Regions from separate parts of the Sphingobium sp. KKT206 genome, predicted to be linked through region 2. Evidence: riboswitches for the same ligand, from Rfam matches in the RefSeq annotation. Region 2 holds a riboswitch; each other region holds the start of a gene.
What was found. Region 2 has a riboswitch for cobalamin ahead of cobW (cobalamin biosynthesis protein CobW). Riboswitches for the same ligand answer to the same signal wherever they lie in the genome.

Region 1 (10,211 bases), 1.6 Mb from region 2:
GCATTCGACGACCTGTCGAAGATCCGTGACCTGCCCATCGTCGCAAACGGTGTCACGCTGCGCCTGTCCGAAATCGCCACGGTCAAGCGTGGTTACGAAGACCCCGCCGCCTTCCTGATCCGCAGCCAGGGCGAGCCTGCATTGCTGCTCGGCGTCGTCATGCGCGAGGGATGGAACGGCCTTGACCTGGGCAAATCGCTGAAGACGGAAATTGAGAAGATCACAGACGAACTACCCCTCGGCATGAGCCTGACCCCGGTCACCGATCAGTCGGTCAATATCTCCGAGGCGGTCAACCAGTTCATGCACACTTTCCTGGAAGCGCTGGCAATCGTGATGATCGTCAGTCTTGTGAGCCTGGGCTGGCGGGTCGGCATCGTCGTGGCGGCGGCGGTGCCGCTGACGCTCGCTATCGTGCTCGTCATCATGTGGGCCACCGGCCGCGTTCTTGACCGGATCACGCTCGGCGCACTGATCCTGGCGCTCGGCCTGCTGGTTGATGATGCGATCATCGCGATCGAAATGATGGTCGTGAAGATGGAGGAGGGCTACGACCGCATCCGCGCGTCCGCCTACGCCTGGAGCCATACCGCCTCGCCGATGCTGGCCGGAACGCTGGTGACGGTGATCGGGTTAATGCCGGTAGGGTTCGCGCAATCGACCGCCGGCGAATATGCCGGCAACATCTTCTGGGTCGTTGGCTTCGCCCTGATCGCCTCCTGGTTCGTCGCGGTGATCTTCACGCCATATATGGGCGTGAAGATGCTGCCGCACATCAAGCCGGTGGAAGGGGGGCATGCCGCAATCTACCAGACGCCACGCTATGAGAAAGTGCGCAGCGTCATCGCCTGGGCAGTGCGGCGCAAGAAACTTGTCGCGCTCGCGACACTCGGCGCGTTCCTGATTGCGGGCGCCAGCATGCCGTTCGTCAACAAACAATTCTTCCCCGCGTCCGATCGGCCCGAAGTGTTGGTCGAGGTGCAGATGCCCAAGGGAACAGCGATCGCCCGCACCAGCGAGGCCGCAAAGCAAGTCGAGGCCTGGCTGCGTAAACAGCCCGAAGCCAGAATCGTGACCGCTTATGTCGGCCAGGGCGCCCCGCGCTTCTTCATGTCTCTGTCGCCCGAACTACCCGACCCTTCCTTTGCAAAGATCATCGTACTCACCGCAGACGAAGAAGCACGTGATGCCCTGAAGGTTAAGCTACGCCAGGCCGCGGCCGACGGCCTCGCGCCGCAGGCACGGGTGCGCGCGACCCAGCTTGTTTTTGGTCCCTATTCGCCCTTCCCGGTCGCTTTCCGGGTCAGCGGCCCTGATGTGGCGACGGTCCGCACCGTCGCAGCCAAAGCGCAGAAGATCATGCAGGACGATCCGATGATGCGAACCGTGAACGCCGATTGGGGCGACCGTGCCCCCGCGTTGCATTTCGTGCTCGATCAGGATCGACTGCGCGCGCTCGGCCTGACATCCAGCGACGTTGCGCAGCAGCTTCAGTTTTTGCTGACCGGGGTTACCGTCAGCCAGGCGCGTGAGGATATCCGCACCGTCGATGTCATCGCGCGCTCAAGCGGCAGTGACCGGCTCGATCCGGCGCGGATCGGCGACTATATGCTGACTGGCGCTAATGGCGAGCGCGTGCCGGTGAGCCAGATCGGCAAACTGGAAGTGCGGATGGAGGACCCGATCCTTCAGCGTCGCGATCGGTTGCCGACGATCACCGTTCGTGGCGACATCGCTGAGGGACTGCAACCGCCCGACGTCTCGACCGCGATGCTCAAAAAGCTTCACCCCATCATCAAGGATCTGCCATCGGGCTATCATATCGATATGGCTGGTTCGATCGAGGAGGCCGCGAAAGCCAATTCGGCACTCGCGCCGATCTTCCCGATCATGATCGTTCTGATGATGATCGTCATCATTCTCCAGGTGCGCAGCCTGTCGGCCATGGCGATCGTGCTGCTGACCGCGCCTCTGGGGCTGATCGGAGTCGTTCCTACGTTGCTGATCAGCGGCCAACCGTTCGGCTTCAACGCTATTTTGGGCCTGATCGCCCTCGCCGGCATCCTAATGCGCAATACGCTCATCCTGATCGGCCAAATCCATGACCATGAGAAGGAAGGGATGCATCCCTACCACGCCGTGGTCGAGGCGACTGTGCAACGGTCCAGACCGGTAATTCTTACCGCTCTGGCGGCGGTGCTCGCATTTGTGCCTCTCATCAGTTCAGTCTTTTGGGGATCGATGGCGGTGACCCTGATCGGTGGGACGCTCGGCGGCACGATCCTGACCTTGGTGTTCCTGCCCGCGCTGTATGCCCTGTGGTTCAAGATCAAGCCGCAATCCCGTGAGGAGCATCCCAGTCCGCTGCCTGGCGCAAACCCGGTGGCGGCCTAGGAGGGAGGCCATCTGCCGTCGCGCCTTATGCGACGTTAAGCCTTCGATTGTCTCATCCTCAGCTGCTGCCCGTCGGCTTTCCTTCATCGGCTGCGTAACACTGGCCGGTTGCGAAAGGGCCCTTATGACTGCGCCGACCCGAACGAAACGTTGACGGTTTTGATGGCCCCCGGCGCGCTCCTTGCACTTCGTCGCTTTGCCAAGGCGTCGCAGCGCTGTCCGCTAAGCAGTTCAAACGAAAATGCCGTAACGGCGCGCCGGAGCAACATGATGCCGCGCGGGGAGTTTTTTTTCGTCTGGCGCGGTCCTTCCTGTCAAAGTCAGTCAGGGGGCGCCAACGCGCATGTAGATCGCGCTTCAGTACGCTGCTGTTCGGCGATCCAGACATGTCCACCCGACCAGACTGCGTCATAGACGGCCCGACCGACAGCTGCGCCTATGTCGGTATGCAGGCCAGCAAACTGTTCCATGTCTGGATGGATAGGAGTTGCGACGACGATGCAGTCGGTCCCAGTTCCCGTCACGGCCAATCCAGATGGCTTCCAGGGAAGGTCGATCATTGCAACCGTACGCGCCTGGGCAACAATTGAAATGGTCTCCACGAGCGCCGCTTGTGACAGAGGGCGATCGACATGCACGAGGAGGTTGATCGTCCCGACATCCTGATGAGCAACGGGTGCAGAACCGACGCGCACCGCATTACCAAGACCGACGGTCGCCAGGCAGCTGGCCGTAGCCCGCCCGAAGGACGCCTGAGACATGTGATGCTTGGTGATATCTCGAGATGTCATGAGGTGGACCGCATCCGTCAATCCCGCCGACTGCATGCTTTTTCTAAGCAGCAAGGCTGGATCGACATCCATGCTCAGATCGGCATCCCGGACATAGAGCCATGCGACACTGCTGACTTCTGCGAAGCCTGGCCGCGTCAGCGACCAACTCAAAACAGCTTGTGGTTGAGGGAACGAGGCAACAAGGAAAGGGCTGGCACAGTGAACGGAAAATGGATTCATCAAGACCTGCCTCGCACGATATCACTGCGCTTGCAACACTAACCATGCGCCTCTGTGCGTAGGTATGTACACGCGGCTCAAGGCTAACAACTGCTACAAGTAAAAATACTCTCCCAAAACTAAGCATCCGTTAATCTGGTTTTGCTGCACCAGAATATCTCTGCCCGATCATATCCATGAGCTCTGGAAAATTGGTAAGAAATATTGGTGCTTTATTCGAGTATACGACAAAGAATGCTCGACGGTTTTTCGATTTTTGCAAACATACCGTTGATGCAGCCTTCGCAATCGTGGAGACGTCTGCGTGTGGCAATCATGTCTGCTCCATCCACCTGCAAAAGGATGGCGCAATAGCGTCCGGGAGATCTTTGGGCTGCCGCCTCACCCAATCCCCCGTCACTCCCGCTCACGCCACGCGTCGGCATGAGCTCCCGGATCATGCCCCAATATCCGCGCGACACATGCGCGTTCGCCGCACAGGTTGGGTTGGCCATCAGATGGAGGTGCAGGCGGCGCAGATTATGCCAGGGGACGGACCGGAAGAGGTGATGTTCCAGATGATAGCTGATGTTGAGCGGCCCGATGAGGAGCCTGTCGAGCAAGGTCGGGATGACGGTGCGGGTGCCGTTGAGTTCGTGATTATCGGGGAGGCCGTTATGCTCGGCCATGGCGCGGATGCGGTTGAAGACATTGACCCAGAAAAATTGCGGGATGAGGATCAGGCCCAGTATCTGCCAGCGAAAGGGCGACCACAATATCGCGCCATAGACCAGCACGGCCCATGCGACATAGCGTAGGCGCAGCGACAGGCGGTAATCGAAACCGAAGCGTTTGGGATTGTGGAAATTGGCGATGGGTGCCCAGATGCGTCCAGCGCGCGCCACCCGATAATAGTTGAGACCGGTGATGCTGCGGACCAGCAGCCAGAACATTGCGCGCGGAGATTTGGGAAAATGCTGGTCCGGGTCGCGCCGCTGGATACGTTGGTCACAATCATGGATGGTGTTGGTGTGGCGGGCGCGCTTTTGCCCGAGCGGGACCCGCCAGTAATGAAGGTCAGCACAGCATTTTCCTTGCAATGCGGTTTTGCTCGCCATATTGCGACGCCGCAACAGGTTCCCAGAGATGGGATTAATAGGGAACGCGGAAGCAGGTATCTACCCCTGTAATCCGTGGCTGTCCCCGCAACTGTGACCGGAGAGCGGTCGCCCCTTCATGCCACTGGGTGCATTTGCACTTGGGAAGGCGGGGCGAGCGTGTTGACCCGGGAGCCAGGAGACCTGCCTGTTGTAGTCGGTCCTTTGCGCGGACGGGGTGTTCAGCGTGATCGAGGTCAATCCTCGCGTGACGACATCGATTGGGGTGGCGCGCGCGGGTGACAAGCCAGCGAACGCTCTGTCGTGCCATTGGTGCGAGCAACCCCTTGTTGTTTGACAGGGGATACACATGCAAAATCTGTTCTTAAAAGTGACCGTTTCCACCGCAGCTCTCGGGCTTTGCGGCACCTTCATTGCGCACGCGCAGGATGATGTCCGCACCATGTCGCCGCACGAACCGGTCATCGTCGTCACCGCCAACCGCAGCGCCCAGCCCGTCGAAAGGGTCGGCCAATCCATCACGGTGATCGATTCGGCCGAAATCGAGCGGCGGCAGACCCAAACCGTCGCCGATATCCTGCGAACCGTGCCGGGTGTCAGCATCACGCGCAACGGCGGCGTCGGGACATCCACATCGGTGTTCATTCGCGGTGCAGAGAGCGATCAGACCGTGGCGCTGGTCGATGGCATCAAGCTCAACGACCCTTCGTCGCCGGGGGGCGGCTTCAACTTCGGCAATCTGCTGATCGGCAACATCGAGCGAATTGAGGTTTTGCGCGGACCATCGTCGGTGCTTTGGGGCAGCCAAGCGATCGGCGGGGTTATCAACATGATCACTCGCCAGCCGACGGACGCCCTGACAGTCAACGTACGCGGCGAATATGGCTATCGCGATACTGGACAGCTGGTTGGCAACATTGCCGGAAAAGCCGGTCCGTTTTCGGCCAGCGTGGGCGCAGGATACTTCCGCACCGATGGCATCTCCTCATTCAGCGAAGCGCGCGGCGGCATCGAAAAGGATGGCTATGAAAATTACGGTGCCAACGGTAGTTTCAATCTGGCGCTGAGCGACTGGTTGTCGCTCGATGCGCGCGGCTGGTATTCGGAAGGCCGGGTGAATATCGATGGCTTCCCTCCACCAACCTTTGCCTTTGGTGATGTGAACGAGGAATCGCGCACCCGCGAAATCGTCGGCTATACCGGAGTTAACGCCACGCTGTTCGACGGTCGCTTCCGTAACCGGCTGGGCTATGCGTACACCGACACCCGTCGCCGCAACTTCAGCCTTGTCGGCCTGCCTGCCGAGACCTTTGTCGGCAATGGCCGCAACGAACGTATCGAATATCAGGGCATGTTCGATATCGCAGAAGGCTGGCAGCTGACGGGTGGACTGGAACGCGAGACATCGCGCTTTTCCAGCAGCAGTTTTGGTGCGCGTCCTTCCATCGGACGGGCCCGGATCGACAGCGTTTACGGGCAGATCGTGGCGACACCGGTGACGGGCCTGACCCTGACCGGCGGCGTTCGGCATGATGACCACAACCGCTTTGGCGGAGCCACCACCTTTGGGGCGAGCGGCGTTTACACGGTGAGCCAGACCGGCACGACAGTGCGCGCCAGCTATGCCGAGGGGTTCAAGGCACCGTCGCTGTTCCAGCTGCAAAGCGACTTCGGCAATCAGCTGCTCCAGCCGGAAAGCTCGAAGGGCTGGGACGCCGGGGTCACCCAGAATCTCGTCAACGGGCGGTTGCAGGCCAGTGCCACCTTCTTCCGGCGCGACTCAGACGATCTCATCATCTTCATATCCTGCCCGCTGCCACGCACAGGCATCTGCGCTGGACGGCCTTCGGGCACGTATGACAACGTCTCGAAGGCGCGGGCTAAAGGCGTTGAAATCGGCCTGACGATGCAGCCGGTCGATGCGCTGCGGCTGCAGGCGAACTATACCTATACAGATGCCACCAACCGGTCGCCTGGCAATGTCAACTTCGGGCGGCAACTGGTACGGCGGCCGCAGCACAGCGTCACCGCGCTGATCGACTATCGCTGGGGTTTCGGGTTGGAGACCGGCGTCACGCTCACGCATGTCGGGTCGAACTTCGACAATGCCAACAACAGCCGCAAGGTTGAAGGCTATGTGCTGGCGGACCTGCGCGCCTCGTTCCCGCTGACCGACCGGATCGACATCTATGCCCGGGTCGAAAACCTCTTCGACGAACGTTACGAGACGGTGTTCCGTTATGGCTCGCCGGACCGGGCGGGCTATGCCGGTGTGCGGATGCGCTACTGATGAAGGCCGCAGCGCGCGCCTTGATCAATGATTTCGCCCGACACGGCGGACGTATCGATATTGCGCGCGCTGCGTTTCCGCAGGTTGCCCGGTGGACCGATCTGTCCACCGGCATTGCGCCCTGGCCCTATCCGGTTGGACATGTTGCGGGCGCCGCAGAGCGCCTGCCCGATCCGCTTGACTTATCTGCGTTGGAAACTGCCGCTGCCGCATTCTTCGGTGTCGATGCGACGCGCTTGGTGGCGGTGCCGGGTAGCGATCTGGCGCTGCGGTTGCTGGGCGCGATGCTGGGCGGACATCTGGGCAACAGGTCAGCCGCTGTGGTGCGCCCCGGCTATTCCGGTCATCTGACAATGTGGGGCGAAAGCGCTGCCACCGAGTGCACCGCCGATGCGCTGCTGGCAATGGCGAAGACGCACGATGCGCTAGTGCTCGCCCGGCCCAACAATCCCGATGGACTGGTTGCCGATTCCACGCAGATGCACTCAGCGGCGGCGCTGTTGGCGGAGCGTGGCGGATATCTGATCGTCGATGAGGCGTTTGCTGATGCCGACCCGCACGACAGCCTGGCCAGCTGCGATTGGCCGGGACTGATCGTGCTGCGATCTTTCGGCAAGTTCTTCGGGCTGGCCGGATTGCGATTGGGCTTTGTTATCGCACCGCCGCAAATTGGCGAACGGCTGCGCACACTGATCGGCTACTGGCCGATATCCGGCCCGGCTCTGGCGACGGGCCTTGCCGCCTGCAGCGATACGGCTTGGCATAGGGAACAACGGGCGCGACTGCACGAAGCATCGCAGCGTCTCGCGCAGATGCTTTGCGACCATGGCATCGAGATCGTCGGCCGCACCGCCTTCTTCATTCTGATTTCAGCGGAGCGCCGCGACGCGCTGTTCGTGCATCTGGCGCTGGCTGGCATTCTGACTCGCCCGTTTGATTATGCGCCGGGCTGGCTGCGGATCGGATTGCCGCGCGAAGACAGCGACTGGACCAGGCTGGATGATGCGCTGGCCACATGGAATGCCGCTTGGAAGACCACAGGGAGCACGCAATGACCGAGACGCCAGAAGACTTTGCCCGCCACAACGCCCGCATGAAGCGGGTACAGGTCGCACGCGAGCGGATGCAGGCACGCCGCACGCTCGAGCGCGGATTGCTGATCGTCCACACCGGCAGCGGCAAGGGCAAATCGTCTTCCGCCTTCGGCATGGCCATCCGCTCGCTGGGCTGGGGAATGAAGGTCGGTATCGTCCAGTATGTCAAAGGTGCGTGGGAGACGGGCGAGAAGAACTTCTTTCATGCCAATCCCGATTTGCTGACATTTGAGGTGATGGGTGAAGGCTTTACCTGGGACACGCAAGACCGAGCCCGTGACATCGAAGCAGCGCGTGCTGCGTGGGAGCGGTCGAAGGCGCTCATTCTTGACCCTGCCTATGATTTCATCATCCTGGATGAACTCAACATCGCCCTGCGGCAGGATATTCTGCCGATCGACGAGATCGTTGCCTTTCTGAAGGACCGCCCGCTGACCAAGCACATCTGCATCACCGGACGGAACGCCAAGCCAGAGCTGATCGAGATAGCCGATCTGGTTACCGAGTTCGAAGAAGTGAAGCATCCATTCAAGGCCGGGTTCAAGGCGCAGAAGGGCGTCGAGTATTGATCCGCGCTGCCGCCTTTGCCCTTGGCCTTTTGGTCGCGGGCTGCTCATCGCAGGCCGCTGACCGATTGGTGGAGCGCCCGTCGTCCGAGCCATCGGCCCTGCCCCGCGTTGCATCGATCAACCCGTGCGTCGATGCGGTGCTGATGCAGATTGCCCAACCGCAGCAGATTGCAGCGATCAGCCATTATTCGCAGGACGAGCGCGCGACCTCGATCCCCCTCGATCAGGCGCGGCGCTTTGCAGCGACATCTGGAACAGCCGAGGAGGTCGTCGCGCTGGCGCCTGACCTCGTGATCGCCGGTGCCCATGTCGCCCCTTCGACGATATCCGCATTGCACCGCATGCGTATTCCGCTGGTCCAGATCAGTGTGCCCGAGAGCGTTGCCGAAAGCATCGCACAGGTTCGCACGATTGCAGCCGCCATCAACCAGCCCGCACGCGGCGAGGCGCTCGTGTCCCGGATCGACAACGCAGTGCGCGCGGCAACGCCCGCAAGCGACGCGGCCCGCAGCACAGCCCCCGGCGCGCTGATCTGGCAAGGGAGCGGACTGGTGCCCGGCGAAGGCACGCTCGCCAGCGAGTTGCTCCGCGTGACTGGCTATCGCAACATGAGCGCGAATTATGGCCTGAAACGCTGGGATGTGCTGCCGCTTGAGCATCTCGTTGCGCGTCCGCCGCGCGTACTTCTGTCGGTTGGCGCACAGGACCGCAGCGACCGGATGCTCGGCCATCCGGTGCTGGCGGGGCTGACCCGGAAGATCGCGGTGCGCCGTTACCCTGAGCGGCTGCTGCATTGCGGCGGGCCTACGATCATCGATGCGGTCGCACATCTGGCCAGCATAAGGGGGACACTGTGAACCGCGCGCTGAACCTCAATCTTGCGTTGCTTGCGGGCATCGCTGCCGCCTTTGTGCTGTCACTGCTGGCAGGCAAGGTGTGGATCCCGCTGGATGCCTGGTCTGTGGGCGATCCGCGCTGGCCGATCATTGCCGAGCTTCGTCTGCCGCGCACGGTGCTGGCGGCGATGGTCGGTGCGGCGCTTGGCCTTTCGGGTGCGGCGATGCAGGGCTATCTGCGCAATCCGTTGGCCGATCCCGGATTGTTCGGCGTGTCGTCGGGCGCGGCGCTGGGCGCGGTGATCTCGTTGTATTTCGGTTATGCTGCCGCACCCTGGCTGCTGCCTGCTTTTGCGTTGACCGGAGCGGCGGTGACCATGACCATCCTGGCACTGCTGGTGGGCCGGTCGGGCAGCGTCATCCTGTTCACGCTCGCAGGCGTCATCCTTTCCAGTGTGGCGGGATCGATGACCGCGCTGGCGATCAGCCTCGCACCCACGCCGTTTGCGACATCGCAAATCGTTACCTGGCTGATGGGCGCGCTTACCGACCGCAGCTGGGACGATGTGACGCTGGCGCTGCCGCTGCTGGCGCTGGGGTGCGTGCTGCTGGCCTTCACGGGACGCACGCTTGACGCACTGACGCTGGGCGAATCCGCTGCCCGGTCGATGGGCGTCGACCCGCTGCGGTTGCAGTTGCTGATCGTCATCGGCGTGGCCCTGTGTGTCGGCGCATCTGTGGCGACGGCAGGCATCATCGGCTTTATCGGCCTGATCGTGCCGCATCTCGTCCGGCCCTTTGTAGGCAACCGGCCCTCGGCGGTGCTGCTGCCGTCCGCACTGGCGGGCGCCTTGCTGTTGCTGGTGGCAGACTGTTTGGTACGCGCTATGCCGACGGTCAGCGAATTGCGGTTGGGGA
Region 2 (10,211 bases):
AGAACGCGGCTTCAGCCGGTGCCGCCATCATTCTTGATCCCTGGGAAGCCAGCATTCGGGTGCGCCACCTCGGACCTTCTCCGCTTGTCGAGGACAACAGTGTCCGGGATCGGGGCAGCACCGTCATGAATGCCCGCGCCGCGTGGACGGGCAAGAAGGTCGAGATATTTGGAGAAGTGCTGAACATCTTCGACAGCCGGGACAAGGACATCGCCTATTATTACGAGTCCTACATCCCCGCCTTTGATGCAGGTGCTCCGGTGGAAGGCCGGTTGAGTCGTGTCGTCGAGCCTCGAACCGTGAGGATTGGCGCAAAGGTCAATTTCTAGCGAAATCCCTTGATGGGCGGCGCTGCAGCACGTCTGCTGCGCCATCCTCCGTTTGTACATTCCTTAATCGCCGAGCCAATCATGCCCCTCACGAAGACACTGCCATCCCTGTCTCTGCGCCTACGAATTGGTGCCTTGTTTGCCGGATTGATCGCCGCCAACATTGGCGTCTGGGTCTGGGCATTCAGCCTGTTTCATGCGCAGCCGTTAATGCTCGGCACCGCTGTGCTTGCCTGGGGGCTTGGCCTGCGCCATGCGGTCGATGCCGATCATATTGCGGCCATCGACAATGTGACGCGCAAACTGATGCAGGATGGTCAGCGCCCGGTTTCGGCCGGCTTCTGGTTTGCGATCGGGCATTCCGGGATCATTGCCATAGCATCGATCATCATTGCGGTGACGGCCAGCGCGCTGTCGCAGTTCGGCGCCTTCAAGGAAATCGGCGGCGTGATTGCAACCGTGATTTCCGCGCTTTTCCTGTTCACGATCGCCGGCATGAACCTGGTCATCCTGCGCTCTGTCTGGCGGACCTTTGCGCATGTTCGTGCAGGCGGCAGCTATGTCGAGGACGATCTTGATCTGTTATTGGGTGGGCGCGGTCTGCTTTCCAGACTGTTCAGGCCGATGTTCCGCCTTGTGAACAAAAGCTGGCATATGGCCCCGCTGGGGTTTCTGTTCGGGCTTGGGTTCGATACCGCAACCGAAGTTGCCATTCTGGGCATGTCGGCCAGCCAGGCCGCCGATGGCCTGTCGATCGGGACAATCCTGGTCCTGCCCGCCCTGTTCGCGGTCGGTATGGCCCTCATCGATACGGCGGACGGCGTGGTGATGCTGGGCGCTTATGAATGGGCCTTCGTGAAGCCGATCCGCAAGCTCTACTACAACATCACAATCACCCTGATCTCGGCCATCGTGGCGATTGTCATTGGTGGAATCGAAACGCTGGCCCTGATTGGCGACAAACTGGCCCTTACGGGTGCCCCATGGCGGATCGCCATTGAATTGGGCGAAAATTTCAATGGTCTGGGCTTCGCCATCATCGGACTTTTCGTGTTCTGTTGGCTGGCGAGTTACGCGATCTATCGCTGGAAGCGGTTCGATGAGATCGAGGTTTCTGTCGTTACCTGATCGTCCATCGTTGCATGAAGCAACATCATCAATTGGCTTGGCTCCGATCTTCGTCTAGGGCGCATGGCGAAGGACGGGTTGATTCCGCCCTTCGATGATCGCGCCGGTGCCCTCGCAAGGGGCTTAATCGGGAATGCGGTGCGGGGGCTTGCTCCCAAATCCGTGGCTGTCCCTGCAACTGTAAGCGGATAGCGCGATGCACATGCTCCTGAACTCAGGGGCGGCCACTGGACAGCGCGCAAGCGCCAAGTCTGGGAAGGCGTGCATCAAGCTGTGACCCGCGAGCCAGGAGACCTGCCGGCGCACCGGTCGCTCTTGCCTGATCCAGGGGATGGTCACGGCACGGTAACTCTCCGTCTGAGCGACGAAGCTGTGTGGCTGGGGCTGCACGGTCGCGTGGTAACGGGTGCTTTGTCGCGCTCGCCCGTCGTCGCGCGCCGACCGGACTTGTCCGGCAAGCCCCGCCGTTTGTCGCTCTGGCGCGCGGAGGAATTGCTTGTGGCCGACCTGTCAAAGGTGCCTGTCACCATCATCACGGGCTTTCTGGGCGCGGGGAAAACCACGCTTATCAGCCACCTGATCCGCAATGCGGGCGGCCGCAGGCTGGCGGTGGTGGTCAACGAATTCGGTACGCTGGGTGTGGATGGCGACATTCTTGCATCCTGCGCCATTCCAGACTGCCCGGCGGAAAACATCGTCGAACTGGCCAATGGCTGCATCTGCTGCACCGTGGCGGACGATTTCATTCCTACGGTCGAGAAGCTCCTCGCGCTTGATCCCCGCCCGGATCACATCCTGATCGAGACATCGGGTCTGGCGTTGCCAAAGCCGCTGCTCAAGGCGTTTGACTGGCCAGCGATCCGCAGCCGGATCACCGTGGACGGCGTGCTGGCGCTGGCCGATGCCGAGGCGGTTGCGGCAGGCCGGTTTGCGCCCGATGTGGCCGCGCTTGACGCCCAGCGCGCCGCCGATCCGAGCATCGATCACGAAACGCCGCTGTCCGAAGTGTTCGAGGACCAGCTTGCCTGCGCCGATATGATCCTGCTGACCAAGGTTGATCTGGCCGGACCCGAAGGCGTTGCCGCCGCACGCGCGATCATCGCGGCAGAGCTTGGCCGCCCGGTGCCGGTGATCGAACTGACCGAAGGCGTGGTCGATCCGCGCGTGATTCTGGGGCTTGATGCCGCCGCCGAGGACGACATCGCCGCGCGCCCATCGCACCATGATGGGGATGATGATCACGAACACGATGATTTTGACAGCGCCGTTATCGAATGGGGCGAAATTGCCGATCCGGCGGCCCTTGTCGCGCGGATCGAAACGCTGGCGCGCGATCACCATATCCTGCGCGTGAAGGGCTATGCCGCCGTTGCGGGCAAGCCGATGCGGCTGCTGGTGCAGGCGGTAGGCGCGCGGGTGCGCCACCAGTACGACCGTCCGTGGCGGCCTGACGAGCCGCGCCGCACCACGCTGGTCGCCATTGCCGAGCACGATCATGTCGATCCAGACGCCATTCGCGCGGTGCTGCTGGCGTAAGGCGCAGGCGATGCACGTCATTTTCCGCGAAACGCACGGGATGGAGGAAACCGCCGTCCCGCAGGATCTGGGGCAAGAGCCTGCGGATCTTGTGGTCCTGTCCTTTTCGGACAGCGATCTGGGGGCGTTCGCGGCGGCATGGCATCAGGCCCGTGCAGACGATGCGACATTTCCTTCGCTGCGGCTCGCCAATCTGGCAGCGCTTATGCACCCGCTATCGGTCGACACCTATGTCGAGCGGACGCTGTCAGGTGCGAAGGCGATCCTGATCCGGCTGATTGGCGGTACGCCCTATTGGAGTTACGGGCTGGAACGAGTGGAGGCTCTGGCCCGGTCGCGAGGCATCGCGCTGGCCGTGCTGCCCGGCGACGGCTGGGAGGACGGGCGGCTGGATGCAGTTTCGACCGTCCCCGTGCCTGCTTTGAGAAGCCTTGCGCAATTGTGCGATGCCGGCGGTGCAGGGGCGGCGCAGGCGGCGCTTGTTGCGCTTTCACGGCTGGCAGGGCTGATCGATACCCCTCCCCAAAATTGCGAGCCGCTGCCTATGGCGGGAGGTTGGCATCCCGACCGGGGCGTCGTCGATCCTGAATCCTTTGCGCGCAATCCCGGACGACCGCTGGTCCTGATCATCTTCTATCGTTCTTACCTGACCGCCCACGATCTGGACCCGTTTGCCGCCCTGCATGCCGCGTTCGACCGGCACGGCTTTGACGCACTGTCGATCTTCGTCCCCTCGCTGAAAGCCCCGCAGGTGCGCGATCAGGTGGACCGCTGGGTGCGCGGCCTTGGCCCGGCGGCGATCATCAACGCCACCGCCTTTTCCGCGCGTGGCGAAGACGGCGATACCCCGCTCGATGGCGCGGGCGTTCCCGTGTTCCAACTGGCGCTGGCCACGTCGGGCCGCACCGGCTGGGCAGCGGCTTCGCGCGGGCTGTCCCCCGCAGACCTCGCCATGCACGTGGTCTTGCCCGAAATTGACGGCCGGGTCTTTGCCGGGGTCGCCAGCTTCAAGGAAGCGGGTGCGCGCGATCCCGCACTAGGTTTTGCCCGCACCGTCCACCGCGCCGATCCCGACCGGATCGAGGCGATCACTGCGCGCGTGGCAGGCTGGATCGCCCTTTCGCAAAGGCCGGTTGCCGATCGGCGGGTTGCGCTGATCCTGTCGACTTATCCCGGCAAGGCATACCAGATGGCCCACGCCGTGGGGCTGGATGCGCTCGCCTCAGCCGAGGCGACCCTGGCCGATCTGGCCGAGGCGGGATATGCCACGGATGGCCAGACCGATCTGGGCGCGCGCCTTGAAAGCGAACATCAGCATTGGCCGCTGGCCGCGTATCGCAAGGCGCAGGCGGCATTGCCCGAGACCTTGCGCGCTGATCTTCATGCCGCGTGGGGCGAACCGGAAGCCGATGTGGCAGTCGCTGACGGCGCGTTCCGTTTTGCCGCGCTGTCCATCGGCAGCGCGCTGGTCGCCTTGCAGCCCGAACGCGGCGAGCGCGTCCATCGAGACGGGGACTATCACGATCTGTCCCGCTGCCCGCGCCATGGCTATGTTGCGTTCTATCTGTGGCTGCGCGAACGGGGCAGCGACGCGCTGGTCCACATCGGCGCGCATGGCACGCTGGAATGGCTGCCGGGCAAATCGGTCGCGCTGTCTGGCGCTTGCTGGCCCGAGGCGCTGATCGGCGCGATGCCGGTGATCTATCCGTTCATCGTCAACGACCCCGGAGAAGCTGCGCAGGCCAAACGCCGGATCGGTGCGGTTACTATCGGACACGTTCCGCCGCCACTGGTGCAAACTAAAAGCGGCGCGGGGCTGGCCCGGATCGAGGCGCTGCTGGATGAATTCTCCAACGCTTACGGGCTGGACCCGGCCCGCCGCGACCGCCTGCAAGCGAGCATCCGCGACGAAGCGCGCGTGCTGGGGCTGGAGGCGGAACTGGGCCTTGATGGCGCGGCCACGCTGGTTGAGGCGATCACCCGGATCGATCGCTTCGTTTGCGATGTAAAGGACAGCCAGTTCGGTGACGGGCTGCATGTGTTCGGGCGGGGCGATCAGGGCGCAGCCGAGCGGGCCGGATTGCTGACGGCGCTGGACGGACGGCGCGTTCCGCCCGGTCCCTCCGGCTCCCCGTTTCGCGGGCGCAGCGATGTGCTGCCGACCGGGCGAAACCTTTATGCAATAGACCCGCGGGCGGTGCCTTCACGCGCGGCCCACGCGCAAGGCGTGACACTGGCAGAGGAACTTATCCGGCGGCATTTGCAGGATCATGGCGATTATCCGCGCGGGCTGGTGGTCGATCTGTGGGGATCGGCCACGATGCGCACGGCGGGCGAGGAATTCGCCATGGCGCTGCACCTGCTCGGCGCAAAACCGCTGTGGGACATGACATCCGAACGGGTGGCGGGCGTTGAGATTCTGCCGCTGGCGCTGCTGGACCGGCCGCGCATCGACGTGACACTGCGGGTTTCAGGCCTGTTCCGCGATGCCTTCCCGGCGCTGCCCATGTTGTTCGGACAGGCGGTGCGAGCGCTGTGTTTGCGGGACGAACCGGCGGACTGGAACCCCTTTGCGGGGCAGGCGCCGGCCCCGCGAGTCTATGGACCGGCGCCGGGGAGTTATGGCCTTGGCCTTGGCGATGCGGCCGAGGTCTATACCGATGCGGCGCGACGCTCGGCCGGAGAGGCATGGCTGGCGGCATCGGATCATGCGTTTGACGCAACCTCCGATGTGATCGGGGGCACGCCCGATCCTGAGGGCCTGCGTCGGCGCGTCGAAGCGGCAGACGCCTTTGTTCATCTTCAGGACTTGCCGGAAACCGATCTGCTGCTGGCCGCGGACTCTGCCGCGCATGAGGCGGGCTTTGCCGCTGCCAAGGCGCTGACAGGCGGGACGGCAGCGCTCTATCACCTCGATAGTCGCGACCCGCTGAAGCCGGCCGCGCGCACCCTGACCGAAGAGATCGCCCGCGTGGTCCGTGCCCGTGCCGCCCATCCCGACTGGGTTGCAGGCATGATGCGGCATGGTTTTCGCGGGGGCGCGGAACTGGCCGCGACGCTGGATCATATGGGCGCCTTTGCGCACCTTTCAGGTAGCGTGCCGCCGCATCTGTTCGATCTCTATCACGATGCGACGCTGGGCCAAGCCGATGTTCGCGCGTTTCTTGTGCGCGAGAATCCCGGCGCGCTGGCGGCGATGGAAGCCCGCTTTGCAGCGCTCCATGCCGCCGGGCTGTGGCAGACCCGGCGCAATTCCATCCTCGCCAGCCTGCCCAGCCATGAGGACCGGACATGACCGGGCCTATGGTGAGGGGTTGGTGCCCCGATGCGTGGCACCCGATGATCGCGGGCGACGGGTTGCTGATGCGGGTAAAGCCGCGGCTTGGCCGCCTGACCCGCGCGCAAGTGCTGGGCCTGTGCGATGCCGCCATCGCGCATGGCAATGCCCTGATCGACATCACCGCCCGCGCCAATCTCCAGCTTCGTGGGGTGCGCGATACCGGCTGGCAGGCGCTGCTCGACCGGTTGCTGACGCTCGATCTGGTGGACGGTGACCCCGTCATCGAACAGCGACGCAACATTCTGGTCGCGCCGGATTGGCGGGTCGGTGATGACAGCCATCGCATTGCGGGCGCGTTGCTGACCCGGCTGGATGAGTTGCCCGATCTTCCGGGCAAGATGGGCTTCGTTATCGATGCTGGTCGGGCCTGCGCCCTGCACGGCGAGGTGGGCGATTTCCGCATCGAGCGCGACGAAAAAGGCGGCCTGATCCTGCGCGCCGATGGCCATCCGGGCGGTGTTGCAGTTGTCGCAGGTCAGGAAGTGGACGCCCTGATCGCGCTGGCACACTGGTTTTCTGCCAGCGGTGGCGCGGAAGCGGGGCGCATGGCCCGGCACACGGTTGCCCTGCCCGAATGGGCCTGTGGCGACATTCTGCCCGCGCCGTCGGCTGCTCGCATCGCGCCCGGCATCCATGATCTGGGCTGGGCTTATGGCCTGCCGTTCGGCCGGATAGAGGCGCCGATACTGGCTGGTGTGATGGAGGGATCGTCTGCCGGGGGGGTGCGGATTAGCCCGTGGCGGGTGCTCGTAGTAGAAGGCGCGCCTGCCATGCAGGTGGATGGCCTGATCACCGACCCTGCCGATCCGCTGCTGCATGTGGATGCCTGTCCGGGCGCGCCGTGCTGCACGCAGGCGTCGGTTGAAACCCGCGATCTTGCCCGCCGCCTTGCCCCGCATATCGCGGGACGGCTGCATGTTTCGGGCTGTGCCAAGGGCTGTGCCCGCCCGCGCGCCGCCGATGTCACGCTGACGGGCCGCGATGGCCTGTTCGATCTTTCCCTGAACGCGCGCGCCGGAGGGCCTGCGGTTCACTCCGCGCTTGGCCCGGCCGACCTTCTTGCCCAATTTGGAACCGCTTGATGCCCCATATCTATGAAACCGATGGCGCGGCCATTTATCGCCAGTCCTTCGCCACGATCCGCGCCGAAGCCGATCTGGCGCCCTTTTCTGCCGATGAGGAGCCGGTGGCGGTCCGCATGATTCATGCCGCCGGGATGGTCGAACTGGCGGCGCATATCCGCTTTTCGTCCGGCTTCGCACAAACGGCCAGTGCCGCGCTGGCCGATGGCGCGCCGGTGCTGTGCGATGCGCGGATGGTGTCCGAAGGGATCACTCGCGCCCGCCTGTCGGCCAACAATCCGATCATCTGCACGCTCAGTGCGCCGCCAGTACCGGACATGGCGCGGGCGATGGGCAACACCCGTTCCGCCGCCGCGCTGGAACTGTGGCGACCGCATCTGGCGGGCGCGGTGGTGGCCATCGGCAATGCGCCAACCGCGCTGTTCCATCTCCTGAATATGCTGGAAGATCCCGATTGCCCGCGCCCTGCGGCCATCATCGGCTGTCCGGTGGGCTTTGTCGGCGCGGCCGAATCCAAGGCCGCGCTGTGGGCCGCGCCGCCGGTGCCGTGCTGCATTGTCGATGGGCGGCTTGGCGGCAGCGCGATCACGGTCGCCGCGATTAACGCGCTGGCAAGCCGCGCCGAATGAGCGCGTCGTCATCAATCGGAACCATCCACGGCGTCGGGCTTGGTCCCGGCGCGGCCGATCTGCTGAGCGTGCGCGCCGACCGGTTGGTGCGTGGCGCTCGCCATGTTGCCTATTTCCGCAAGGCCGGACGGCCGGGGCAGGCGCGGCGGATTGTCGAAGGGATGCTGCGCGCCGACGTGATTGAAATCCCGATGGAATATCCTGTAACGACCGAGATCCCGTTGTCCGATCCCCGCTACAACGACTGTCTTTCCGCCTTCTATGCCGAATGCACCGCACGTTTGCTGGCGCTGGCGCAGGCGGGCGAGGACGTGGTTGTGCTGTGTGAGGGCGATCCGTTTTTCTACGGCTCGTTCATGCACCTTCATGGCCGTTTGGCGGGCATCGTCCCGGTGACGGTGGTGCCGGGTATCACCGGCATGGCCGGGGCATGGAACGCGACTGACATTCCCATCACCTGGGGCGATGACGTGCTGACCATCGCGATGGCGACCCTGCCCGAGGAGGAACTGGCCCGGCGCATCCGCGATACCGATGCGCTGGTGGTGATGAAGATCGGGCGCAACCTGCCCAAATTGCGCCGCGCGGTGGCAGCGGCGGGGCGCGAGGACGCGGCATGGCTGGTCGAACATGCCGCCATGCCCGGCCAGCGCGTCACGCGGTTGATCGAGGCGACCAGCGTCACGCCCTATTTCTCGATCCTGCTGATTCATGGACAGGGGCGTCGTCCATGAGCGGTTCGCTATCCATCGCCGGTCTGGGACCGGGCGACGAGGCACTGATCACGCCCGAAGTCACCGCCGCGCTGGCAGGGGCAAGCGATGTTATCGGCTATATCCCCTATGTCGCCCGCATCGCCCCGCGTGAGGGGCTGACGTTGCATCCATCCGACAACCGGGTGGAGCTGGATCGCGCGGCCCATGCGCTGGAACTGGCGGCGCAGGGCCGGCGCGTGGTGGTGGTGTCTTCTGGCGATCCCGGCGTGTTCGCGATGGCCGCCGCCGTGTTCGAGGCGCTGGAGGCTGGCCCGGCCCACTGGCGCGATCTCGACATCCGGGTGCTGCCCGGCATCACTGCCATGCTGGCCGCCAGCGCGCGAGCGGGGGCGCCGCTGGGGCACGATTTTTGCGCGATCAACCTGTCGGACAACCTCAAGCCGTGGTCCGTGATCGAAAAGCGGCTGCGGCTGGCTGCAGAGGCAGACTTTGCGATGGCGTTCTACAACCCGCGGTCGAAAGCCCGGCCGGAAGGTTTCGAACGTGTGCTGGAATTGCTGCGCGCGGTGTGTGGCAATGATCGCCCGATCCTGTTCGCCCGCGCCCTATCGACGCCCGACGAACAATTGCAAATCGTACCGCTGGGTCAGGCCCGCGCGGACATGGCCGATATGCGCACGATGGTGATCGTCGGATCGAGCCTGACGCGGATCATCGAACGTGCGGCTGGTCCCATTCTCTACACCCCCCGCTCGGCCTTGGGTTCGGCATCATGACCCAGCCACGCGAGCACATCCTCCGGGCGATAACACTCGGTCCGGCCCGGAACGGCGGGTCGGTCAATCATCAGGACCGGCAGGCCCAGCGCCCGCGCGGCGATCAGCTTGGCATCGGCACCACTGCCGCCAGCGTTCTTGCACACCACCAGATCGATGGCGTGCGCCTGCATCAGCTGGCTGTCGCCCATGACGGTAAATGGCCCGCGATCAACGATCAGGGTGTGATGGGGCAGGCCCGGCGGCTGCTCCGGCGCGTCCACGAAACGCAGCAGATAGTGGTGGTGTGGCTGCGCGGCGAAGGCTTCGACATGCATCCGCCCCAGCGCCAGCATGACGCGGCGGGCCTGTCCTGCCAGCGCGGCGACCGCGCCGTCGATATCAGCAACGCGGGTCCAGCGGTCACCAGCAACCGGTTCCCACGCGCGACGGGTCACGGCGACATGGGCCACACCCACAAGCCGCGCAGCCTCCACCGCATGACGGCTCATCGTCGCGGCAAAGGGGTGGGTCGCGTCGACCAGATGGGTCACGCGATGGTCGCGCAGATAATCGGTCAGCCCAGCCATCCCGCCGAACCCGCCAACCCGCACCGGAACCGGTTGAGCGCGGGGATTTTTCGTCCGTCCGGCATAGCTGAGTGTCGTCGCAATGCCCTGCGCGGCAAGCAGGCGG
Region 3 (10,211 bases), 430 kb from region 2:
TACCCGGTCCGGCCCCAGCGCATCGACCGCGACGGCGGCGGACAGCGCGCTGTCGATCCCGCCCGACAGGCCCAGCACGACGCCGGGGAAGCGGTTGCGGTTCACATAGTCGCGCAGGCCCAGCACCATCGCATTGTAAATGTCGGCGGGCCGGTCATCCAGGACATGGCGATCGCCGGGCAGGCAGACCCATTGTCCGGCCTGCTTCTCCCACGTCGTCAGCACCAGCGCCTCGTCCCAGTCGGGCAGTTGGTGCGCGATCGACAGGTCGGCGTTCATCACGAAGGAGGCGCCGTCGAACACCAGCTCATCCTGCCCGCCGACGCGGTTGAGATAGGCGAGCGGCAGATTGGTCTCGCGCACCCGCGTCCCCGCGACGCCATTGGTGCGGCGGTCATCCTTGTCGACCTCGAACGGGCTGCCATTGGGGCTGATCAATATGTCCGCGCCCTGCGCCTTCAGATGCGCGGTGACGAAGGGGAACCAGATATCCTCGCAGATCGGCACGCCGATCTTGACGCCCTTGAAGTCGATGGGCGCGGGCAGCGGGCCGGGCGCGAACAGGCGCTTTTCATCGAACGTGCCGTAATTGGGCAGCTCGCGCTTCTGGCGGATGGCGGTGACCGCGCCGTCTTCCAGCAGCGCGACGACGTTGAACAACACGCCCTGCGCCGCGACCACGGTGCCGACCAGCATCGCCGGGCCGCCATCGCCGGTCGCCTGCGCCAGCCGATCGAGTTCCTGATTGGCGCGCTCGACCAGCGCGGGTTTCAGCACCAGATCTTCGGGCGGATAGCCGATCAGCTGCAATTCGGGATAGACGATCAGGTCCGCATCCATCGCCCGAGCCCGCCATTCCAGCATCGCGTCGGCATTGGCGGCAAGGTCGCCCACCGACTGGGTCATCTGGGCAAGGGCGATCACGAGTTTGTCGGTCATGGACGCGGCCCCTAATGCATTTTTCCGGCTGGCGCAAAAGCGCCTTTCCACCGCGACCCCGCGCCGCTACAGGGGCGGCGTTTCACCCAGCGTCATCAATTCGTCACGCCTTTTCATTTCAGGGGGTTTTGGCCATGAAGCTCATGACCGGCAATTCGAACAAGCCGCTCGCGGCCGCCATCGCCGACTATATCGAAATTCCCCTGACCGACGCCAGCGTCCGCCGCTTCGCCGATGAGGAAGTGTTCGTGGAAATCCACGAAAATGTCCGGGGCGAAGATGTGTTCGTGCTGCAATCGACCAGTTATCCCACCAACGACAATCTGATGGAATTGCTGATCATGATCGATGCGCTCAAGCGCGCATCGGCCAAGCGAATCACCGCCGTCGTCCCCTATTTCGGCTATGCCCGGCAGGACCGGAAGCCCGGCCCCCGCACCCCGATCAGCGCCAAGCTGGTCGCCAATTTGATCACCAAGGCGGGCGCCGACCGCGTCCTGTCGGTCGATCTGCATGCGGGTCAGATCCAGGGCTTCTTCGATATTCCGACCGACAATCTGTTCGGTGCGCCAGTGATGTCGGCGGATATCCAGGCGCGCTTTGGTGATCGCAACCTGATGGTCGTGTCGCCCGACGTCGGCGGCGTGGTGCGCGCCCGCGCGCTCGCCAAGCGGCTCGACAACGCCCCGCTCGCCATCGTCGACAAGCGGCGTGAGCGCGCGGGCGAATCGGAAGTGATGAACATCATCGGCGACGTCGCGGGGCGTTTCTGCGTCCTGATCGACGATATCGTCGATTCGGCGGGAACGCTGTGCAACGCGGCCTCCGCGCTCAAGGCCGCCGGGGCCGAGGATGTCGTCGCCTATGTCAGCCATGGCGTGCTGTCGGGCGGCGCGGTTGCGCGCGTGGATGCGTCCGACCTGCTGGAACTGGTCATTACCGACACGATCCAGGGGACCGAGGCGGTCAACACCGCCAAGAAGGTCCGCCACCTGCCCATCGCCCCGCTGCTGGGCGAAGCGATCAAGCGCATTGCCGACGAAAGCTCGGTATCCAGCCTGTTCGACTGACAGCATGAAGCCGGGGCGGCAATTGCCGCCTTGCGTGATGGCCTGCCGCCCGCTATCGGGCTGCCGTCCGTAGCGCTCGCTTGAGCGCAACGGGCAAGATCGCGCCGGTGCCTCTTGATCGAGGCTTAAAAGGGAAGGCGGTGCGGATGGCTCACACCATCCAAAGCCGCAGCTGTCCCTGCAACTGTAAGCGGTGAGCGTGATGTACACGGCTTCCTCTTCGAAGGAAGCAGCCACTGGACCGTCAAACGTCTGGGAAGGTCGTACATGACGCCATGACCCGTGAGCCAGGAGACCTGCCGGCGTTCTGGTCGCTCTTGCCTTGGTCCAGGGGATGGCCGCGGCACGGTAACTCTCCGTCTGAGCGACGACAGGAAGGCGGCCGGGGCCGCAACCGTCGTGGGACGCTGGGCTATATATGCGCCGGTTCGTCGCCCTGCGTCGGCCGTCGATGCGCGAGGCCATGCGCCTATCATCGACATGCTCCACCGCCCGATATCGCTCGGCGCGGAGGAGACTATATATGGTTAAATACGGCATATCCCTGCTGGCGCTCGTTGCTGCCAGCCCCGTTTTCGCCCAGGCCCCCGAACAGATTTCGGACCTGAGCGGCAACAGCACCCCGATCATCGTCACCGCCTCGCGCGTGACCAGCGAAGCGCGCGAGATCGGCAGCGCGGTGTCGATCATCACCCGCGCCGATATTCAGCGCAACCAGATCCTCTTCCTGAAGGACATATTGCAGGACGCGCCCGGCGTGCAGACGACGGCCGACCGGCCAGGCCAATTGACCAGCGTGCGCATCCGGGGATCGAACAATAATGAGATTCTCTGGCTGATCGACGGTATCGAGTTGGGCGATCCCAGCGCGATCAGCACCCAGTTCCAGGCCGATCACCTGACCAGCCGCGACATCGACCGGGTCGAAATCCTGCGCGGCAACCAAAGCTCGCTTTATGGCTCCGATGCGGTCGGCGGCGTCATCAATATCATCACCCAGCGCGCGACCGACGAGGGACTGCAGGTCAATGCCGAGGCCGAAGCCGGTTCCTATGGCATGCGCAGCGGCGGCGCATCCTTGCTGGGCAAGAGCGGCGCGCTCGATTTCCGCCTGAGCGCGACCGGCTATCGCCATGACGGCCCCTCGCTCGCCGATCCCCGCACCGCCAGCCCCGCAGGGTCGGCAACCGAAAAGGACGAATATCGCCGTTACGGCTTTAGCGGCCGGGTCGGCTATCAGGCGACCGAAACCCTCTCGCTGCAAGCGATCGGCTATTGGTTCGATGCCTTCAGCGATCTCGACAATACGACGTCCGACAGCGACGATACCGCCAAAACGCGCGACTATGCCGCCGCGGGCCAGGCCAGCTACAAAAGCCTGGACGGCCAGTTCACCGCCGACCTGACCGCCAGCCGCTATGCCGCGCGCCGCCGCTATTTCGGCATCTGGAACCGGGCCGAGGGCGACCTGTTCCGTGGCACCAAGGACGAGCTGACGCTGGCCCTCGCCTATGGCGGCACCGGCCCCGTCAGCCTGGCCGCGGGCGGCAATTATGAGCGGGAGAAGACGACCCAGATCACCAGCTTTTCCGGCGCTTTCCCCGCCCGCGTCAACACGCGGTCGGCCTATGCCGAAATCGCGCTGCGGCCGGTCGCGGGGCTTACCCTCACCGGCGCGGCGCGGGTCGACGACAACAGCCGCTTCGGCACGTTCGATACCTATCGCGGCACGCTGGCTTATGCGCTGGGCGCGCTCAAGCTGCGCGCCAGCTATGGCACCGGGGCCAAGGCACCGGGCCTCTATCAATTGTTCGACCCCACCTATGGCAATCCAGACCTTGAAGTCGAAACCAGCCGGGGCGGCGATGTCGGCTTCGACCTGGCGCTGGCCGAAGGGCTGACCGCGCAGGTCAGCTATTTCTTCACCCGCAAGACGAACGAGATTAATTTCGACGGCAGCCGTCCGCCCTTTGGCGGCTATGGCCAGTTCGGCCGCACCCGCGCGGAGGGGATAGAGGTTGGCGTCACCGCCCAGCCGCTGCCCTGGCTCGGTGTCAGCCAGACCTATGGCTATACCGACCATGAAATCGATCGCGACATGGACGGCACCTATGTAAACAGCGGCCGCCCGCGCTATACCGGCACCACATCGGTCATCCTGACCCCGGCCGAACGCGCGTCGATGACCGCGCGGGTGCGCTATCATGATGGCGACTCGTCGGGCTTTGGCGGCGCGACTAAGGCCTATACGGTGGTCGACCTGCTCGCCTCCTATGGCATCACCGACCGGGTCGAGCTGTATGGCCGCGTCATCAACCTGTTCGATAAATGGTATCAGGTCAGCTACGGCACCCAGACGCTCGGCCTGTCGGCCTATGGCGGCGTGCGCCTGAGCTTCTGATATGATCCCGTCCCCGCCATCAGACCCCGTTAGGCAGGCTGCGCTTGGCCAAGACCGGGTCGTTGGCGGGGAAGGGTCAGCGCGGCTTGACCGCGCGGGCGATCGCCTGCGCCGCCTGCACATAGGCGGGGCCGCCGCACACCGTCCACGCCTGCGGAATGGCGATGCGCGGGATGCTGCGCAGCGCGGGATGGTGCAGCATTTCCGTGCCCTGATCGGTCACTTTCTGCGTCGCGCTTTCGATGATCAGATAATCGGGCCGCGACGCCACCATTTCCTCCAGGCTCATCTGCGACAGAGCGGGCTTGCCCAAGCGAGTCGCGAGATTGGTAACGCCCGTGCGCACCAGCAGATCATCGATCAACGTGCCCGATCCGGTCAGATAGCCGCGCCGCTGATAATAGGCCGCGACCGGCGCGCGCGCGGGACGGGGCAGCCGCGCCAGATCCGCCTCCATCCGCGCGATCAGCGCCTCGCCGCGCGCCGGATGCCCCACCGCCTGCGCCACCTGCCGGATCGAGGCCAAGATGCTGGCGTAATTTTCCGCCGATTGCAGGTCGAGCGTGCGGAAGGGCAGGGTCTTGAAAGGGGCGAGCGCCGGATGCCCGCGCGCGGGCAGGCCGATCACCAGATCAGGCCGCGCCGCCAGCACTTCCTCCGACGTGCCGCGCAGCATCGGCAGGCCGCGCGCCGCCTCTGCCGCCGCCGACATATCGGGATCACGCACATTGCTGGTCAACCCGGCAATCTGCCCCCGGTCGGCCAGCGCCAACACCAGTTGATCGGAACAGAGGTTCAGCGACACGATACGCTTGGGAACACCACCAACCCGTTCCGCCGCCACAACGGGCAAGGCGACGCACAACAGGCAGGTGGCGAGGGCGAGCGAGCGCAAGATCATCATCGCGCTTCCATAACGCCCCGGTGCCGTGACACAAGCAAGCCCGATCGGACCCCATGCGCCTGACCCATGAACCGCCTGCGCCGCGCCATCGTGCGTTGATGCCGCTGCTGATCGCCGGGGTGGTGATCGTCGCGGTCGCCTCGCTGCGGCTTGGCCCGGTCACGCTTTCGCTCGACCGGCTGTTGGCCGTCGTCATGGGTCATGGCGATCCGGTCGCGACCACCATATTGCTCGACCTGCGCCTGCCGCGCACGCTCATCGGCCTGTTGGTCGGGGCGATGCTGGGGCTGGCGGGGGCGGTGTTGCAGGGCTATTTGCGCAATCCGCTCGCCGAACCCTCGGTGCTGGGCGCGTCCAATGCCGCCGCATTGGGCGCGGTCGCCGCCATTTATTTCGGCGTGGCGGGCTGGCATCCCGCGATGCTGCCTTTGCTCTCGATCGCCACCGGGCTGATCGCGCTGCTGCTGCTCTTCACCCTGGCCGGACGCGCGGAAATCGCGTTGACGCTGATCCTGGCGGGCATCGCCGTATCGACGCTCGCCGGGGCGGGGATCAGCCTTGCGCTCAACCTCTCGCCCAATCCCTTCGCCGCGATGGAGATCATGACCTGGCTGATGGGGTCGATCGAAAACCGGTCGATTGATCATGTCTGGATCGTCCTGCCCTGCGTGATCGTCGGCGGCGCGCTGCTGCTGATCGACCGGCGCGCGCTCGACGCGCTGACGCTGGGCGAGGATGGCGCGCGGTCGCTCGGCGTCGATCTGCGCCGTACCCGCACCCGCCTGCTGCTGGGCGTCGCGATCGGCGTGGGCGGGGCGGTGTCGGTGTCCGGTTCGATCGGCTTCATCGGCCTCATCGTGCCCCATCTCGTCCGCCCGCTGACCGATCGCAGCCCGTCCGCCATCCTGCTCCCGTCGCTGCTGGGCGGCGCGATCCTGCTGGTCGCGGCCGACATCCTCGTTCGGCTGATCCCCACCACCAGCGAGTTGAAGCTCGGCGTCGTCACCGCCTTCCTCGGCGTCCCCATCTTCCTGCTCCATCTGTTGCGGGAGCGGCGGACATGGTGACGATCCGGGTCGAAGGGCTGTGCGCCCGGCTTGGCCGCCGCGCCGTGCTGCATGACATCGATGCGACGCTCGCCCCCGGCGCGCTGATCGGCATTATCGGCCCCAATGGCGCGGGCAAATCGACGCTGGTGCGGGCCATGCTTGGCCTGATCGCCACGACGCGCGGCAGCGTGACGATCGACGGGCGCGCCATCGCCGCCCTGCCGCCGCGCGACCGTGCCCGCGCCATCGCCTATCTGCCGCAGGGGCAGACGCTGCACTGGCCGCTCAGCGTCGAGCGGCTGGTCGCGCTTGGCCGCCTGCCCCATCTTGGCCCCATGTCGCGCATCGGCGCGGCGGACCATGACGCCATAAGGGCGGCGATGGCCCGCACCGACGTCGCCCATCTCGCCGACCGGATCGCCACCGAATTGTCGGGCGGCGAGCGCGCCCGCGTCATGCTCGCCCGCGCGCTGGCGGTCGGCGCGCCCGGCCTTGCGGTGGACGAACCCCTCGCCGCGCTCGACCCCGGTCATCAGATCGACGTCATGCAATTGCTCGCGCGCGAAGCGCGGGCGGGTGGGCTGGTCATCGCCGTGCTGCACGACCTGTCCATGGCGGCGCGCTATTGCGACCGGCTGCTGCTGCTCGATCGCGGCAGGCTGGTCGCCGATGGCCCGCCGGACACGGTGCTAACGCAGGACCGGTTGCGCGCCGTCTATGGCATCACCAGCCGCATCGACCTTGCCGCCACGCCGCCGCTGGTCGCCCCGCTCGACCGCTGGACCGCCGCGCCTGATCATGGAGAATAAGATGCCGCCCGCCCCCTTCTGGTCCAGCCCCGCCGACTTCGACGCGGCGCTGCGCGCGCTGCCCGGTCCCGACACCGACGCCATCGCCGCCGCCGCCGCGCGGCAGGCGCAATTGACCAAGCCCGCCGGATCACTCGCCCGGCTGGAGCAAATCGCGCTGTTCTTTGCCGGGTGGCAGGGGCGCGCGATCCCGGCGCTCGACCAGGGCCGGGTGCTGATTTTCGCGGGCAATCATGGCGTCACCGTCCATGGCGTCAGCGCCTTTCCCGCCGCCGTCACCGCGCAGATGGTCGCCAATTTCAATGCTGGCGGCGCGGCGATCAACGCGCTGGCCGGTGCTGCGGGCCTCGACCTGCGCGTCGTGCCGATCGACCTTGACCGCCCGACGGACGATTTCACGCAAGGCGCGGCCATGAGCGACGCGGACTGCCTCGCGGCGCTGGCGATCGGCGCGGCGGCGGTGGAGCCGGGCCTCGACCTCGTTCTGCTCGGCGAAATGGGCATCGGCAATTCGACCGCCGCCGCCGCGCTTGCCGCGCGCAGCCTGGGGGGCAGCGCGGCCGATTGGGTCGGGCCAGGCACCGGCGTCGATGCCGACGGCATCGCCCGCAAGATCGCGGTCATCGACCGGGCGCTCGCCTTCCATGCCGACGCGCCGCTGACCCCGTTCGAAACGCTGCGGCGCGTCGGCGGGCGGGAGATTGCAGCGATGGCGGGCGCAGCGCTGCGCGCCCGGCAATTGCGCATCCCGGTGATGCTGGATGGGTTCATCAGCGGCGCGGCCATCGCCCCCCTCGCCGCCGCCCATCCCACCATCACCGACCATTGCCTCGCGGGCCATTGTTCGGCCGAACCTGGCCATGACCGGCTGCTCCGCCAGCTTGGCCTTGATCCGTTGCTGCGCCTTGGCATGCGGCTCGGCGAAGGCAGCGGCGCGGCTGTGGCGGCCAATATCGTGCGGTCCGCGCTCGCCGCCCATGCCCAGATGGCGACCTTCGCCCAGGCCGGCGTGTCGGGCGCGGCATGACGCCCCGGCTGCTCCATTTATTGCGCCATGGCGCGCCAGAGACGCCAGGCCTGCTGATGGGCCGCACCGATGGCACCCCGACCCAGGCCGGGATCGACGCCTGCCGCGCCCGCGCCAATGGCCTCGCCGTGACCGCCATCATCAGCTCCGACCTGACCCGCGCCAGCGCCGCCGCCGACGCGATCGGCCGCGACCATGGCCTGCCCGTCCTGCTCGACCCGCGCTGGCGCGAGTTGGATTTCGGCGCCTGGGATGGCCTTGCCCCGTCCGCCGTCCCGGCGCAGGCTTTCGCCCGCTTCCATGCCGATCCCGACGCCAGCCCGCCACCGGGCGGTGAGCGCTGGTCGATGCTGGTCGATCGTGTCGCCGCCGCCACCGCCGCGCTGACCGCCGACTCCACCCTCATCCTCACCCATGGCGGCGCGATGCGCGCGGCGATCGCCCATCATTGCGGCCTGACGCCTGCGCAAAGCTGGGCGTTCGACCTGCCTTATGCGTCTTTGCTGTCGTTGCGCCTGTGGCCCGGCCCGCAGCCTGCCGCACAGATCATCGGTCTCTACCCATGAAGGGGCTGGTCATCGCGCTGCAATTCCTGACCCGCCTGCCGATGCCGCGCGTCACCGCCACGGCGCAGGATTTCGCCCGGTCGATGCGTTGCTTCCCCGTCGTCGGCCTGATCCTCGGCGCGCTGATCGCCGCCGCCTGCGGGGCGGGGGCGCGGATCGACCCCTGGGTCGGCGCATTGCTCGGCCTCATCGCCTGGGTCGGGCTGACCGGCGCGCTGCATCTCGATGGCCTGGGCGACATGGCCGATGCGGCTGGCGCCGCGCATAAGGACAGGGACCGCCTGCGCGCCGTCCTGTCCGACCCCCATGTCGGCAGCTTCGGCGTCGTCGCGATCGCGCTCCAGCTCATCGCCAAGCTGATCCTGCTCCACACGCTGGTCGATCGCACCCTGCTCCCCGCGCTTGTCCTCATCCCCTTTGCCGCGCGAATCGCGCCGCTGTGGTGGACCCGCCTGCTCCCGCCGCTGCACGAAGGCCTCGGCACCGCCTTTCGCGGCGCGATCCGCCCGGTCGATCTGGCGCTCTGGGCTGCCGTTTGGCTGCTCGCCTGCTGGTGGGTGCCTGGCCTGCTCGCCGCGCCCATGCTGATGCTTGGCTGGAGCGTTTGGCTGCGACAACGGATTGGCGGCATTTCGGGCGACGGCCATGGCGCGGGCATCGAACTTGTCGAAAGCGGCCTGCTGCTGGCGGTGCTGCTATGATCGACCGCTGGCACTGGCATGGCGGCGGGCTTTCTGCAGCGCGCGCTTATTTCGGCGAGGGCGATGCGCCCTGGATCGACCTGTCGACCGGCATCAACCCGCAGCCCTGGCCCGTCCCGCCGCTGGCGATCGACTGGGCGCGCCTGCCCGATGACGCGGCCCTGCGCGCGCTCGAAGCCGCCGCCGCGGCGCATTTCGGCGTCGATCCCGCCACGGTCTGCGCCTTGCCGGGCACCGAGATCGGCCTGCGCCTGATCGGCACCCTGCTGCCCGGCCCCGCCTGCCACATAGCCCCCGCCTATCGCACCCATGGCGAGATGATCGACGGCAGCATTCCGCTCAGCCGCGCCGATCTCGCCGAGGCGGACGACCAGACGCTGATCCTCGCCAACCCCAACAATCCCGACGGCTATCGCTTCGACCGCCCCGCCCTGCACGACCTGCTCGCGCGGCGCGGCAAGGACGGCTGGCTGATCCTCGACGAAGCCTTTGCCGACACCCACCCGGCGATCAGCTTTGCCGATCAGGTCGGCGACGACCGCCGCCTGCTGATCTTCCGCTCCTTCGGCAAATTTTTCGGGCTAGCGGGCGTGCGGCTCGGCTTTTTGATCGGCCCGCCCGCGATCCTCGCCGCCGTCCGCCGCAAGCTCGGAGCCTGGCCACTCTCTGCCCCAGCCATCGCCATCGGCACCGCCGCCTATCGCGATCAACCCTGGATCGCCGCCACCCGCCAGCGGCTTGAGCA

Region 1: it holds a riboswitch for cobalamin, as region 2 does, so the genes downstream of both, ACZ2HM_RS03340 (TonB-dependent receptor plug domain-containing protein) here and cobW (cobalamin biosynthesis protein CobW) in region 2, are expected to answer to the same signal.
Region 3: it holds a riboswitch for cobalamin, as region 2 does, so the genes downstream of both, ACZ2HM_RS15500 (TonB-dependent receptor plug domain-containing protein) here and cobW (cobalamin biosynthesis protein CobW) in region 2, are expected to answer to the same signal.

Annotation. Positions count from the first base shown of each region.
Region 1 covers NZ_CM145764.1:693,330-703,540, reverse strand. Annotated here, with positions in the region: gene ACZ2HM_RS03355 (efflux RND transporter permease subunit) at 1-2,394, shown strand, start outside; gene ACZ2HM_RS03350 (adenosylcobinamide amidohydrolase) at 2,715-3,407, opposite strand; gene ACZ2HM_RS03345 (fatty acid desaturase) at 3,620-4,504, opposite strand; cobalamin riboswitch at 4,504-4,709, shown strand; gene ACZ2HM_RS03340 (TonB-dependent receptor plug domain-containing protein) at 4,854-6,794, shown strand; gene ACZ2HM_RS03335 (threonine-phosphate decarboxylase) at 6,794-7,849, shown strand; gene cobO (cob(I)yrinic acid a,c-diamide adenosyltransferase) at 7,846-8,457, shown strand; gene ACZ2HM_RS03325 (ABC transporter substrate-binding protein) at 8,454-9,314, shown strand; gene ACZ2HM_RS03320 (FecCD family ABC transporter permease) at 9,311-10,211, shown strand, end outside.
Region 2 covers NZ_CM145764.1:2,767,018-2,777,228, reverse strand. Annotated here, with positions in the region: partial or broken gene ACZ2HM_RS13465 (TonB-dependent receptor) at 1-329, shown strand, start outside; gene ACZ2HM_RS13460 (HoxN/HupN/NixA family nickel/cobalt transporter) at 411-1,457, shown strand; cobalamin riboswitch at 1,545-1,773, shown strand; gene cobW (cobalamin biosynthesis protein CobW) at 1,956-2,993, shown strand; gene cobN (cobaltochelatase subunit CobN) at 3,004-6,288, shown strand; gene ACZ2HM_RS13445 (cobalamin biosynthesis protein CobG) at 6,285-7,415, shown strand; gene ACZ2HM_RS13440 (precorrin-8X methylmutase) at 7,415-8,044, shown strand; gene cobI (precorrin-2 C(20)-methyltransferase) at 8,041-8,778, shown strand; gene cobJ (precorrin-3B C(17)-methyltransferase) at 8,775-9,536, shown strand; gene ACZ2HM_RS13425 (cobalt-precorrin-6A reductase) at 9,500-10,211, opposite strand, start outside.
Region 3 covers NZ_CM145764.1:3,192,168-3,202,378, reverse strand. Annotated here, with positions in the region: gene ACZ2HM_RS15510 (NAD+ synthase) at 1-939, opposite strand, end outside; gene ACZ2HM_RS15505 (ribose-phosphate pyrophosphokinase) at 1,074-2,009, shown strand; cobalamin riboswitch at 2,098-2,327, shown strand; gene ACZ2HM_RS15500 (TonB-dependent receptor plug domain-containing protein) at 2,533-4,410, shown strand; gene ACZ2HM_RS15495 (ABC transporter substrate-binding protein) at 4,487-5,314, opposite strand; gene ACZ2HM_RS15490 (FecCD family ABC transporter permease) at 5,368-6,381, shown strand; gene ACZ2HM_RS15485 (ABC transporter ATP-binding protein) at 6,375-7,172, shown strand; gene cobT (nicotinate-nucleotide--dimethylbenzimidazole phosphoribosyltransferase) at 7,174-8,199, shown strand; gene ACZ2HM_RS15475 (histidine phosphatase family protein) at 8,196-8,765, shown strand; gene cobS (adenosylcobinamide-GDP ribazoletransferase) at 8,762-9,466, shown strand; gene ACZ2HM_RS15465 (threonine-phosphate decarboxylase) at 9,463-10,211, shown strand, end outside.